2 regions of the Escherichia sp. TC-EC600-tetX4 genome follow, and region 2 is predicted to be linked to the other one. Evidence: predicted binding sites of a transcription regulator. Region 2 holds the regulator's gene; the other holds the start of a gene.
The links. Region 2 encodes PhoB, which activates phosphate uptake and scavenging genes when phosphate is short. Its sites were predicted from a motif close to CTGTCATAAAACTGNCNNAT; they were not measured.
Positions count from the first base shown of each region.

Region 1 (7,463 bases), 1.5 Mb from region 2:
ATAACGACATGGTTATTAAGCGCACTGGCTCTGATGGGTTTTTATATATTCTGGATCCGCGTTCCGAAGATCATCTTTAAACAAAAAGGTTTTTTCTTCGCCAATGTCTGGATTGAATATAGCCGAATCAAAGCGATGAACTTGTCGGAAGATGGCGTGTTGGTGATGCAATTAGAACAGCGTCGGCTGTTAATCCGCGTTCGAAATATCGACGATCTGGAAAAAATTTATAAGCTTCTCGTTTCAACTCAATAAGTTATGAATTTAGCCAAAGCTATGTTTAGTGTATTTTTAATAATCAGACATAGCTTAGGCTATATTACCTCTTCCCTTATTTGTTATTTATTTTAACGTTTCATTGATATATAAATCCAAATGAAAATCGTTATCAATAAAGCAATGAAATAATATATTCCAACAGTTGTTTTATATTCTCAAAATATGTTAAGGTTGCGCCCTCATTTGGGGAGTAGCCGATTTCCAGATTCCGGAAATGTACGTGTCAACATACTCGTTGCAAAACGTGGCACGTACGGACTGAATACTTTCAGTCAGGCGAGACCATATGCACATCAATCGCTATGCCTGCATGAACGCGAAAACCATCACGGCTTGTTGTTCATGTATGCATGTTTGCTGGGGGCGATGATGTGTTTTATGGATACCCCGGTCAGGACATTGTCATGAATATCACTGCTACTGTTCTTCTTGCGTTTGGTATGTCGATGGATGCATTTGCTGCATCAATCGGTAAAGGTGCCACCCTCCATAAACCGAAATTTTCTGAAGCATTGCGAACCGGCCTTATTTTTGGTGCCGTCGAAACCCTGACGCCGCTGATCGGCTGGGGAATGGGCATGTTAGCCAGCCGGTTTGTCCTTGAATGGAACCACTGGATTGCGTTTGTGCTGCTGATATTCCTCGGCGGGCGAATGATTATTGAGGGTTTTCGTGGCGCAGATGATGAAGATGAAGAGCCGCGCCGTCGACACGGTTTCTGGCTACTGGTAACCACCGCGATTGCCACCAGCCTGGATGCCATGGCTGTGGGTGTTGGTCTTGCTTTCCTGCAGGTCAACATTATCGCGACCGCATTGGCCATTGGTTGTGCAACCTTGATTATGTCAACATTAGGGATGATGGTTGGTCGCTTTATCGGCTCAATTATTGGGAAAAAAGCGGAAATTCTCGGCGGGCTGGTGCTGATCGGCATCGGCGTCCAGATCCTCTGGACGCACTTCCACGGTTAATAAGAACGCTGCCAGAGGTGAATATTAAAGTCCGTCTGGCAGTCGAACACTTCTTTTGCTGCCAGTGTTTGCCAGACTTCTGGCTTCGCACGCCAGGCAAACGGCGTCATCTGCAATAATGCGACGGCTTCATCACCGCGAAGACGCATCGGATAACACAACTCCGCACTCTGCTGTAATGTAAAACCTTCCAGTTGTTCTGCATGAGGTGCATGAAGATGTACTTCATTGTAAATCAGCCCCTTCAGCTCCATCAAATGTCGCGGTCCCGGCGTGGCAGTAATGACCCAGCCGCCGGGCTTCACTACTCGTGCTAATTCTTCTGCTTTACACGGCGCGTAAATACGTATTATGGCGTCCATACTGGTATCGGAAAACGGCAAACGGTGGCTGGAAGCGACACAAAAAGTGACCTGCGGATAGCGTTTCGCCGCCGCTTTTATCGCTACCTTCGAAACATCCAGACCAAACGTGGTGATTTCGGGCAACGCATCGGCAAATGCGTGTGTGTAATACCCTTCACCACAGCCAATATCCAGCACCGCCGTGGCCTTATCATCAAGCCGTTCCCTCAGTTGGGCGACAATTGCATCACGCAGCGGCTGATAATGTCCGGCATCTAAGAATGCGCGGCGTGCTTGCATCATTTCCGCGCTGTCGCCCGGATCACGAGACCGTTTATGCTGAACGGGCAGCAGATTGACATACCCTTCTTTCGCCATATCAAACTGATGTCGCTGGGGACAGATATAGCTGTTTTTTTCACGCGAAAGAGGCTGATGGCAAAGTGGACAGGAAAAAGACATGACAACTCCGGCAGGATACTAAAGGCCGCAAGTGTAACGCGAATCACGCGGCGGGCAAATATCCGAACGCCAGGAGCGAAGATAAAGCATAGTAAAAAGCCTCGCATTCGACGAGGCTTTATAGCGAGATTGAAGCGTATTCACACTTCAGATCAGTGGATTCGATCAGATAGCTGTTACGTTAACAGCTGCCGGACCTTTCTGGCCGTCCTGAATTTCGAACTCAACGTTCTGACCTTCAGCCAGAGTTTTGAAGCCATTACCCTGGATAGCGGAGAAGTGTACGAACACATCTTTGCTGCCATCAGCCGGAGTAATGAAGCCAAAACCTTTAGACTCGTTGAACCACTTAACCTGACCTTTAATCTTTGCCATTTGAAAAATTCCTTAGATTGTTTTCTTCGCCCGCAGGCATAACATAGATAAAACTGACACATTACTGCATGAGGCACCAATATAAGGCTCGGCAGAGAAGCGGTATTCAACGTCAACGTGTTTACTCAGGACTTCTTTACTGAAAATGCCACACATAAACAGAACTGTACCTCGTTTAACCCGAAATCTGTTATCACATACAACGTTAATTATGGCAAGCCATTTTTAAACATGTCTCGATCAGACGCACAAATCTCGATACGTCTTCCACTTTTTTTGCACACTTATGCAACGGAATACGCGCCGATATATCATTGTGCTTAACCTTGCCAGTTCAGGCAGATACTTAAACTGGCGTATTTTCTAACATAGTTCAATAAGTTCAGTTGTTCCAGGCCAGTGGGAGAAGTTATTACATAGTGCGTGCAATATCACATTTTTTGCTATGCAATGAATAAAAAGTTATATCACTTTTTCTCATAAAACAGTCAGTTAACGGCTATTAATTACCCTAAAGAGAAGTCAATCCCCAAAGGGATTGTAAATTTAAAATAAGAAAAATTGATGAATGAGCAAAAAAATCAAGAGAGAAACGTTTCGCTAATAAATAATACCACGCTTAATCACAAATCCGATGTAAACATCCTAATAAATTAATGGGGTAAATATCTTTTTCTGATATCCCGTTACGCAAATAAATAATATGATAATTATTTGAAGTCAGACCAGAGTTTTAATTTGAAGCAGTTGCACCATGACAGTGCGTATAATCAGGATGAATTGAGTAACCCTTCAACGACGGGGTTACTCAAGATTGAGGAAGGATTATCGTTCGGCGACCAGACGAATAATATCTTCGTCTTCAACCGATTTTTGACTCTCAACGGTCTTTTTATCTGCTTTCTCTGGTTCGTTTGCTTCGCACAAACGACGTAACAGTGCATTTTGACGTTTTTGCTGATCCAGCAACGCCTCAAGCAGTTCAATCTGTTCGTTAGTCCGTGAACTGGCACGATTGATAAAAAACCACAAGATGAGCCCGATAAGAAGAACCACCACCGATACAACCAAAGACGCAATGTTCATCACGCCTGAATTTACAACTTCGTTCATTTCACCACCTCTGAGTAGAGGCGCTATTCTACCACTGCTGGAGAGGAAGAAAATCTAGTGCTGAAAAAATGATATCACCACGGGATAAACTGGTTAATGGCACAAATTCCGCTGAAAAATTGTACATCCTGATCGCACATCATGTTGAATACCTGCGCCCAAAGCAGCAAGCAAGCCAACACCACGACAACCAGAACGACCCATCGAAACTTTTTCACTCCAATCTCCGTTTCACCTACCTTATGTCATTAAACTAGCATGCGTTAGTTAAACAGCGCCTAACTATGTCGATATTCGTGCTTTTTCGGAATGAGTCGCTTGCTTCAGCGCATATTGCCGCTACGATTAAGCGAACATAAAAAGAGAAGAGGTTGTAATGCGATTCATCATTCGCACAGTTATGCTGATAGCACTGGTATGGATAGGATTATTACTCAGCGGATATGGCGTTTTGATTGGAAGCAAAGAGAATGCCGCAGGATTAGGTTTGCAATGTACCTATCTGACTGCCAGAGGCACCAGCACGGTACAATACTTGCACACTAAAAGTGGTTTTTTGGGGATAACAGATTGCCCGCTGTTACGCAAAAGCAATATCGTGGTCGATAATGGTTAAGGGCAATAAATAACCAGATTCTCACTCCTGAGTAAAATACTCTTATAGCAAGCGCGTTTAATATAACGCCACCTTCAACTTTATTTTTCTCATGCTAAATAAAGAACCTGTCTGTTTGATATTCCGACAGGTTCTTACTCTCATCAGAACGGATAGTCGTGATAACCCATTTGGGCAGAAATTTTGCGCGCTGCGGTATGCAACATTGCGACATATTCCTGTAAACGCTCTTCAGAGAAACGCAACGTCGGGAAGGAGATGCTCAAACCGGCAATGACCACGCCAAAGCGATCAAATACCGGTACCGCAATGCATCGCAGCCCTTCTTCCTGCTCTTCATTATCTTCGCCATACCCCTGCTCGCGCACCTGGTCCAGAACGGGTAATAACGCTTCTGTACTGGTGATGGTCCGCTCGGTACTGCGTTTATACTCCACGCCCTCAAGAATTTGCTTCACTTCATCGCGATCGCGCCATGCCAGCAGTACCTTACCAATCGCGGTGCTGTACAGCGGATTACGACGCCCAATCCGTGAATACATGCGCAAATTGTACATAGAGTCAATTTTGTGAATGTAAACAATACTGTCTTCGTCCAGTGCGCCGAGGTGGATAGTTTCTTTGGTCAGGCGGGAGAGCTCACGCATCTGGATATCTGCGCTACGAATTAAATCGACGTTTTGTAACGCGCGAGCGCCCAGTTCAAACAATTTCAGGGTCAGGGAATATTTCTCCGACTCCCCTTCCTGCGCCACATAACCTAAGGTTTTCATGGTCTGTAAAAAGCGATAAACGGTGCTTTTTGACATCATGACGCGCTGCGACAGCTCGGTTATCCCTATTTCGCGCTCTTCACCCAGCGCCTGCAAAATGCCAAAAACTTTTAGCACGGAAGATACAGAATCAGGCTGTTTATCCAGATCTGCGTTAGCCATTTATCACCTCATTGCGAGTGTTTTATAAAAATCAGAACTGTTTTTTATTATAATTTCGCACCAGGGTGGTCGCAATCCATCTTTTGCCGGTTAGTTACAATTCTGCGACATCCACCGTGAATATCAGTGCTAGAATCATACCCCTGTTGATTATTCACCAAAGATATAAAATTCCTATGCCAAAAGTTCAGGCCGACGGCCTGCCATTGCCCCAGCGATACGGTGCGATATTAACCATTGTGATTGGTATTTCGATGGCCGTCCTTGACGGCGCAATCGCCAACGTCGCCCTGCCAACAATCGCCACGGACCTTCATGCCACGCCAGCCAGTTCCATCTGGGTAGTGAACGCCTATCAAATCGCCATTGTCATCTCCCTGCTCTCGTTTTCGTTTCTGGGCGATATGTTTGGCTATCGACGTATTTATAAATGCGGTCTGGTCGTTTTTCTGTTGTCTTCACTGTTCTGCGCCCTTTCTGATTCGCTGCAAATGCTCACCCTTGCGCGTGTCATACAAGGTTTCGGCGGTGCAGCGTTGATGAGCGTTAATACCGCACTTATCCGCCTGATCTATCCACAACGTTTTCTGGGTAGAGGGATGGGCATAAACTCGTTTATTGTTGCCGTCTCTTCTGCTGCCGGGCCGACAATTGCTGCAGCAATCCTCTCCATCGCATCCTGGAAATGGTTATTTTTAATCAACGTACCGTTAGGTATTATCGCCCTGCTTCTGGCGATGCGTTTTCTGCCACCCAATGGTTCTCGCGCCAGTAAACCCCGTTTCGACCTGCCCAGCGCCGTGATGAACGCGTTAACCTTCGGCCTGCTTATCACTGCGTTGAGTGGTTTCGCTCAGGGGCAATCGCTGACGTTAATTGCTGCGGAACTGGTGGTAATGGTTGTTGTTGGTATTTTCTTTATTCGCCGCCAGCTTTCTCTTCCCGTACCGCTGCTACCGGTGGATTTACTGCGTATCCCGCTGTTTTCACTTTCTATTTGCACATCTGTTTGCTCTTTCTGCGCACAAATGCTGGCAATGGTTTCCCTGCCCTTTTACCTGCAAACCGTGCTCGGGCGTAGTGAAGTCGAAACAGGTTTACTTCTGACACCGTGGCCGTTAGCAACGATGGTGATGGCTCCGCTGGCAGGCTATTTGATTGAACGCGTACATGCAGGATTGCTGGGGGCTTTAGGGTTGTTCATCATGGCTGCGGGGCTTTTTTCCCTGGTTCTGCTGCCCGCGTCACCTGCGGATATCAATATTATCTGGCCGATGATCTTATGTGGTGCTGGATTTGGCTTATTCCAGTCACCCAATAACCACACCATTATTACCTCCGCGCCTCGCGAACGTAGCGGTGGAGCCAGTGGCATGTTAGGAACGGCTCGTCTACTGGGTCAGAGTAGCGGCGCGGCGCTGGTGGCGCTGATGCTAAATCAGTTTGGAGATAATGGTACACACGTCTCGCTGATGGCTGCGGCTATTCTGGCAGTGATTGCTGCCTGTGTCAGTGGTTTACGTATCACTCAGCCACGATCCAGGGCATAAAAAAAGCGCGTCGATCAGGACGCGCTTTTTAGTATTTACTTCATATTACTTCAGGTATTCACCCGTACGCAGAGCTTCAATTCGTTTATCCAGCGGCGGGTGGGTCATGAACAACTCACTGAGCGATTTCGACTTACCGTTAATGCAGAGAGCCATCATGCTGGTTGCTTCTTGCGGTTCATAGCTGGTTTTCAGGCGCTGCAGCGCGGCAATCATTTTCTCGCGACCAACCAGTTTTGCCGAACCGGCATCAGCATGGAATTCACGATGACGCGAGAACCACATGGTGATAATGCTCGCCAGAATACCAAACACCAGTTCCAGAACCGTTGCAACCGCAAAGTAGATCAGCGGGTTGCCGTTGCTCTCTTCACCTTCATCACGATTTCCGCCCATAAAACCCGCGGCAAGCTGCGCCAGAATACGGGAAATAAAGATAACGAAGGTGTTCACCACGCCCTGAATCAGCGTCATGGTGACCATATCACCATTGGCGATGTGGCTGATTTCGTGAGCAATTACCGCCTCGGCTTCATCCGGGCTCATGTTCTGCAGCAAACCGGTGCTGACAGCAACCAGAGAGGCATCACGGCGCGCACCGGTTGCAAAAGCGTTGATGTCCGGCGCATGGTAGATAGCCACTTGCGGCATAGCGATCCCCGCCTGACGAGCCTGGGTTGCTACAGTATTGACCAGCCAACGTTCCCTTTCGTTACGCGGTTGCTCGATCACTTCCCCGCCAACAGATCGTAATGCCATCCATTTGGACATCAGAAGCGAAACGAAGGAACCACCAAAACCGAACAGCAAGGCCATGA
Region 1 covers NZ_CP079924.1:1,966,676-1,974,138, reverse strand. Annotated here, with positions in the region: gene KXD89_RS09465 (DUF986 family protein) at 1-255, shown strand, start outside; gene mntP (manganese efflux pump MntP) at 684-1,250, shown strand; gene rlmA (23S rRNA (guanine(745)-N(1))-methyltransferase) at 1,247-2,056, opposite strand; gene cspE (transcription antiterminator/RNA stability regulator CspE) at 2,222-2,431, opposite strand; gene KXD89_RS09445 (DUF2627 domain-containing protein) at 2,444-2,587, opposite strand; gene KXD89_RS09440 (YebO family protein) at 3,257-3,544, opposite strand; gene mgrB (PhoP/PhoQ regulator MgrB) at 3,619-3,762, opposite strand; gene KXD89_RS09430 (YobH family protein) at 3,921-4,160, shown strand; gene kdgR (DNA-binding transcriptional regulator KdgR) at 4,304-5,095, opposite strand; gene KXD89_RS09420 (MFS transporter) at 5,272-6,645, shown strand; gene htpX (protease HtpX) at 6,691-7,463, opposite strand, start outside.
Region 1: a site for PhoB is predicted at 5,107-5,126, ahead of kdgR (DNA-binding transcriptional regulator KdgR). Genes of this name have one in related genera too.

Region 2 (7,463 bases):
AAACGGCGACGGAAGGCAATTTGCGACAGCAGGATCATAATCCACACCCACACCGTGGCGAAGGTTGCCAGCGAAGCGATCACCAGGAAGACGTTTTCCGGCATGATGTAGTTCAGATACACCGCAAACAGCAGCGCGGTAGTCATCACCAGCACCGTAACCCACGGAATACCGCGACGCGACGTTTTGCTGAAAATTTTCGGCGCGCTGCCCTGCTCTGCCATACCGTGGAGCATACGGCCTACGCCAAATACATCACTGTTAATTGCCGACAGCGAAGCAGTCAGCACAACAAAGTTAAGAATGCTGGCGGCAAAGGTAATGCCCATATGCTGGAACGTCAGCACGAACGGGCTACCGGCAGTGCCAACCTGATTCCACGGGTAGATAGACATAATGACGAACAGCGTACCGACGTAGAACACCAGAATACGCATCGGCACGGAGTTAATCGCACGCGGTATCGATTTCTCAGGATCTTTCGCTTCACCGGCGGTAATCCCGATAATTTCGATCCCACCGTAAGCAAACATCACCATTTGCAACGACATTACCATGCCAAGCCAGCCGTTACTGAAGAAGCCGCCGTTGCTCCACAGGTTATGAATACCGGTCGGTTGCCCGCCGTTGCCAATCCCCCAGATGATGATGCCGAAACCGGCGACAATCATGATGATGATGGTGGCGACTTTAAAGAACGAGAACCAGAATTCCAGCTCACCGAATACCTTCACGCTCATCAGGTTTACGGCGCAAATGATCAGCACCACGCTCAGTACCCAAATCCAGTGCGGCACCGTCGGGAACCAGACACCCATATAGATACCAAAAGCGGTCACATCGGCGATGGCGACAATAAGGATTTCAAAGCAGTAGGTCCAGCCGGTAATGTAACCTGCCAGCGGGCCGAGGTTTTCCTGCGCATAACGCGAGAAAGAGCTGGCGGCCGGGTTATGTACCGACATTTCCCCCAGCGCACGCATAATGATATACGCCGCGATACCACCGATAATATAGGCCAACAACACGCTCGGACCGGCCATTTTGATGGCGTCTGCCGAACCGTAAAACAGCCCGGTGCCAATTGCTGAACCCAGTGCCATAAAGCGTATGTGACGGGTACTTAGCCCACGCTTTAGCTTGTTCTTACTTTCCATCAATTCCTAACCCATCAACACAATAAAAAACCACGGGGCATCGCAGCCCCGTGGTTAAAACAAATGTTCAGTGATTTAGTGAGCGCTGGAGGTCACCTGACGACCTGCCGCGCGATCCCAGATAATGGCCAGAACCACCATCACCACTGTTGGCATTAACCACGCCAGACCTTGTTCGGCCAGCGGTAAACGCTGCGCCCAGGACGGTAAGATATCGCTGAATGCAGATGCTTTGATCCCGTCGAGAATACCAAAAAGCAGGCTGATAAACATCGGCGGAGCAATCACGCGGGACGAATTATGCCACCATGAGCGTGTAAAACTTAATACAACCAGTGCGATACACGGCGGATAAATAGCGGTCAGCACCGGTACGGAGATCTGGATCAGCTGGCTTAAGCCGAGGTTAGAAACCACCATCGAGAAGCCGCCGAGGATAAACACCAGCGTACGATAAGAGAGCGGTACGTACTGGGCAAAGAATTCTGCACAAGCACAGGTCAGGCCAACTGCCGTTACCAGGCAGGCGATGAAGATTAACGCCGCCAGCAGGAAGCTACCGCCGCCGCCAAAGGTGTGCTGAACGTAAGCATGCAGAATAGCAGCGCCGTTTGCAGACTGATCGACCAGCGACGCGCTGTCTGACCCCAGACGGAACAGCGCCAGGTACAGCAGAGTCAGACCAACACCCGCCATCAGGCCAGCCCAGACGGTATAACGGGTCAGCAGACGCGCTTCGGTAACGCCACGAGAACGCGCCGCGTTAACAATAACGATACCAAACACCATTGCGCCCAGCGTATCCATGGTCAGATAGCCGTTAACGAAGCCGTTAGAAAACGCAGCGTTTTGATAAGCCTCAGTCGCCGTGCTGATAGAACCCGCCGGCCAGACAATAGCGGCAACAGACAGGATGACCAGCGCGATAATTTTCAGCGGCGCAAGGAAGTTGCCCACGGTATCCAGCAGCTTGCCCGGATAGAGCGAAACCAGAATAACGATAGCGAAATAGACCAGGCTGTAGATAAACAGCGGCAGCGCGGAATCACCCGTCAGCGGCGCAATCCCCACTTCAAAGGAAACGGTAGCTGTACGCGGCGTAGCGAAAAGCGGCCCCACCGCCAGGTAACAAACCGTTGCCAGCAGTACGCCAGCGACTTTACCGATTGGCGTGCTGAGGCTGTCAACACCGCCGCCAACTTTTGCCAGCGCCACTACCGTTAATACCGGCAGGCCAACGGCAGTAATGAGGAAGCCGAATGCCGCAGTCCAGACGTGTTCGCCTGCCTGTAAGCCGACCATTGGAGGGAAAATAATGTTACCTGCGCCGACGAACAACGCAAATGTCATAAAGCCCAGAGCGATGATATCGCGCGATCTTAATTGATGGGTCATAAATCATACTGCCTGTGGATGTGGTGTTGTAACGTTAAATTTTTGTGCCAATCCCTGGGGATGATACAGCGGTATATTTAAACAATTTTAGCGGGAAATACTCCCAACCAGGCGCGGCGAAGAATAGTTTTTCGATTTACCGCGTTAATGCAGTCAGTATGACAGCACCTGAAGCGCAATTTAAACGCTTATAACGTTTTAAAGCAAGGAGGGATCTAAAAACCAGAGGTATATAGCGATAAGAAATCACCAACCAGTATAAAACACTATTTCCGTGAAAAAGACATGGCTAATCATGCGAACAAAAAATCACCAATCGTTGTAAAATCTAACGCCCGTATTTTGACTGCAAAGAAAATAAGCCAGCATCGACTGGCTTATGGCAATAAAAGATGACAAAGGCGGATTAATCGCTGTTTTTGGCAATTAAACGTTCCGGGATAACAAAACTGAAACGTGTTCCTTTTCCTACTGTACTCTCAATATTCAGGCGACTTTCGTGATGATTCACAGCATGTTTCACGATCGCTAACCCTAATCCGCTACCGCCGGTTTGCCGGGAACGCGCTTTATCAACGCGATAAAAACGCTCGGTCAGGCGCGGAATATGCTCCGGTGCAATGCCCGGTCCGTTATCTTCAACGCTAAATTCGGCACCGTGCGGCACTCGCTGCCAGCGTACGGTGATATGCGTGCCTTCCGGCGTATGATTCACGGCGTTATAGACCAGGTTCGAAATCGCACTGCGTAGCTGATCTTCGTTGCCAGACACCTTGAGGCCGTTATCTATCTCAAAGGTAAATGTCTGTTTTTTCTGACTCAGAGTCTGAGCCTCGCGCTCAACAACGCGCAGCATCATCGGCACATCAACCTTTTCATTGAGCAAATGCGTCGGTGCGGCTTCTATTTTCGACAGCGTCAGCAATTGCTTCACCAGTCCTTCCATCCGCTGGGTCTGCTCGCGCATGGTGTGCAACGCTTTTTCGCGTACCGCGCCTTCCAGCGGCTGCTCATTCATCATCTCCAGGTAACCCTGTAACACGGTCAATGGCGTACGTAACTCATGGCTCACGTTGGCAAAAAAGTTACGCCGCGCCCCTTCCAGTTGATGCATTTGCGTGACATCACGCGCCACCATCAGCAACTGTTTGTGGGTATAAGGCATGACGCGAATTTCCAGATGCCGCCCGGTGTTGAGCACCAGATTGAGCGGGCGAGAAAAATCACGCGTTTTCAGATATTGCGTAAACTCCGGGTAACGCAGTAGGTTAAGGATGTTCTGCCCGTTATCTTCCGGCCAGCGCAAACCAAGAATTTGTTGCGCCAGACCGTTACACCAGAAAATACCGCCCTCTTCCGTGGTCAGCACCACCGCGTCGGGCAGCGACTCCGCGCCGCTACGAAAGCGTTTAATCAGATTGCCCAGTTCACGGCGGCGTTTTTTATTTCGCAGCTGCATCTGGTGTAAGCCGTATAGTAGCGGTTCCCAGCTACCACGCCCCGGTGGCGGGGTCATACTGCGATCCACCCACAGCCACCATGAAAGGCGCAATAAATTCCAGAAATGCCAGATAAGCAGTCCTGTTACCGATGCCAGCAAAAACCAGGGCAGGTAACCAAAAAATGCACCCAGGATGAAAGCCGGGAGGCAGCAAAGTAGCAGCTCCAGCACCAGCCTTTTCCACGACAGCCGTTCCAGCACGTAAGATACTCCAGTTAAGAAATCATAAGCCCTGCTCTGCGTCCGATGAGCAAGGCGTTAAAAGCGGGTTGAAAAACGATATCCTGTACCGCGCACGGTCTGCACCATGCGGTCATGCCCGCCGGGCTCCAGTGCTTTACGCAGGCGACGAATGTGGACATCGACCGTGCGGTCTTCCACATACACGTTAGTTCCCCAGACGTGGTTTAACAGCTGCTCGCGGCTGTACACGCGCTCAGGATGCGTCATAAAAAAGTGCAGCAGTTTAAATTCTGTCGGCCCCATCTCCAGCGGCTCTTCGCCCGCCATCACTCGGTGAGATGTCGGGTCGAGACTTAATCCCTGCATCTCAATCACCTCTTCCACCGCCATTGGCGAAATACGGCGCATTACCGCTTTGATTCGCGCCACCAGCTCCTTCGGCGAAAACGGCTTGGTGATATAGTCATCCGCGCCGGTTTCAAGGCCGCGCACGCGATCTTCTTCTTCCCCTCTGGCGGTCAACATCACCACTGGAATATCCCGGGTCATCGACTCGCGCTTGAGGTGTTTGATGAACTGGATACCGGAGCCGCCAGGTAACATCCAGTCGAGGAGAATTAAATCCGGCCAGGGTTCATTCAGTTGATTCACAGCACTGTCATAATCTTCCGCTTCGACCGGCTGAAAGCCATTTTGTTCGAGCACGAAGCAGACCATTTCGCGAATTGGAGCTTCATCTTCTACGACCAGAATACGTCTCGCCATGATTTGCCCTGTTGTAATAAATAGGTTGCGATCATTAATGCGACGTCATTATGCGTCAGATTTATGACAGATTTATGAAAAGCTCGTCGCACATATCTTCAGGTTATTGATTTCCGTGGCGCAGAAAAAAGCAAATGGCACATCTGTTTGGGTATAATCGCGCCCATGCTTTTTCGCCAGGGAACCGTTATGCGCATCCTTCACACCTCAGACTGGCATCTCGGCCAGAACTTCTACAGTAAAAGCCGCGAAGCTGAACATCAGGCTTTTCTTGACTGGCTGCTGGAGACAGCACAAACCCATCAGGTGGATGCGATTATTGTTGCCGGTGATGTTTTCGATACCGGCTCGCCGCCCAGTTACGCCCGCACGTTATACAACCGTTTTGTTGTCAATTTACAGCAAACTGGCTGTCATCTGGTGGTACTGGCAGGAAACCATGACTCGGTCGCCACGCTGAATGAATCGCGCGATATCATGGCGTTCCTCAATACTACCGTGGTCGCCAGCGCCGGACATGCGCCGCAAATCTTGCCTCGTCGCGACGGGACGCCAGGCGCAGTGCTGTGCCCCATTCCGTTTTTACGTCCGCGTGACATTATTACCAGCCAGGCGGGGCTTAACGGTATTGAAAAACAGCAGCATTTACTGGCAGCGATTACCGATTATTACCAACAACACTATGCCGATGCCTGCAAACTGCGCGGCGATCAGCCTCTGCCCATCATCGCCACGGGACATTTAACGACCGTGGGGGCCAGTAAAAGTGACGCCGTGCGTGACATTTATATTGGCACGCTGGACGCGTTTCCGGCACAAAACTTTCCACCAGCCGACTACATCGCGCTCGGGCATATTCACCGCGCACAGATTATTGGCGGCATGGAACATGTTCGCTATTGCGGCTCCCCCATTCCACTGAGTTTTGATGAATGCGGTAAGAGTAAATATGTCCATCTGGTGACATTTTCAAACGGCAAATTAGAGAGCGTGGAAAACCTGAACGTACCGGTAACGCAACCCATGGCAGTGCTGAAAGGCGATCTGGCGTCGATTACCGCACAGCTGGAACAGTGGCGCGATGTATCGCAGGAGCCACCTGTCTGGCTGGATATCGAAATCACTACTGATGAGTATCTGCATGATATTCAGCGCAAAATCCAGGCATTAACCGAATCATTGCCTGTCGAAGTATTGCTGGTACGTCGGAGTCGTGAACAGCGCGAGCGTGTGTTAGCCAGCCAACAGCGTGAAACCCTCAGCGAACTCAGCGTCGAAGAGGTGTTCAATCGCCGTCTGGCACTGGAAGAACTGGATGAATCGCAGCAGCAACGTCTGCAGCATCTTTTCACCACGACGTTGCATACCCTCGCCGGAGAACACGAAGCATGAAAATTCTCAGCCTGCGCCTGAAAAACCTGAACTCATTAAAAGGCGAATGGAAGATTGATTTCACCCGCGAGCCGTTCGCCAGCAACGGGCTGTTTGCTATTACCGGCCCAACAGGTGCGGGGAAAACCACCCTGCTGGACGCCATTTGTCTGGCGCTGTATCACGAAACTCCGCGTCTCTCTAACGTTTCACAATCGCAAAATGATCTCATGACCCGCGATACCGCCGAATGTCTGGCGGAGGTGGAGTTTGAAGTGAAAGGTGAAGCGTACCGTGCATTCTGGAGCCAGAATCGGGCGCGTAACCAACCCGACGGTAATTTGCAGGTGCCACGCGTAGAGCTGGCGCGCTGCGCCGACGGCAAAATTCTCGCCGACAAAGTGAAAGATAAGCTGGAACTGACAGCGACGTTAACCGGGCTGGATTACGGGCGCTTCACCCGTTCGATGCTGCTTTCGCAGGGGCAATTTGCTGCCTTCCTGAATGCCAAACCCAAAGAACGCGCGGAATTGCTCGAGGAGTTAACCGGCACTGAAATCTACGGGCAAATCTCGGCGATGGTTTTTGAGCAGCACAAATCGGCCCGCACAGAGCTGGAGAAGCTGCAAGCGCAGGCCAGCGGCGTCACGTTGCTCACGCCGGAACAAGTGCAATCGCTGACAGCGAGTTTGCAGGTACTTACTGACGAAGAAAAACAGTTAATTACCGCGCAGCAGCAAGAACAACAATCGCTAAACTGGTTAACGCGTCAGGACGAATTGCAGCAAGAAGCCAGCCGCCGTCAGCAGGCCTTGCAACAGGCGTTAGCCGAAGAAGAAAAAGCGCAACCTCAACTGGCGGCGCTTAGTCTGGCACAACCGGCACGAAATCTTCGTCCACACTGGGAACGCATCGCAGAACACAGCGCGGCGCTGGCGCATATTCGCCAGCAGATTGAAGAAGTAAATACTCGCTTACAGAGCACAATGGCGCTTCGCGCGAGCATTCGCCACCACGCGGCGAAGCAGTCAGCAGAATTACAGCAGCAGCAACAAAGCCTGAATACCTGGTTACAGGAACACGACCGCTTC
Region 2 covers NZ_CP079924.1:3,454,893-3,462,355, forward strand. Annotated here, with positions in the region: gene proY (proline-specific permease ProY) at 1-1,157, opposite strand, end outside; gene brnQ (branched-chain amino acid transporter carrier protein BrnQ) at 1,233-2,552, opposite strand; gene phoR (phosphate regulon sensor histidine kinase PhoR) at 2,959-4,254, opposite strand; gene phoB (phosphate response regulator transcription factor PhoB) at 4,312-5,001, opposite strand; gene sbcD (exonuclease subunit SbcD) at 5,191-6,393, shown strand; gene sbcC (exonuclease subunit SbcC) at 6,390-7,463, shown strand, end outside.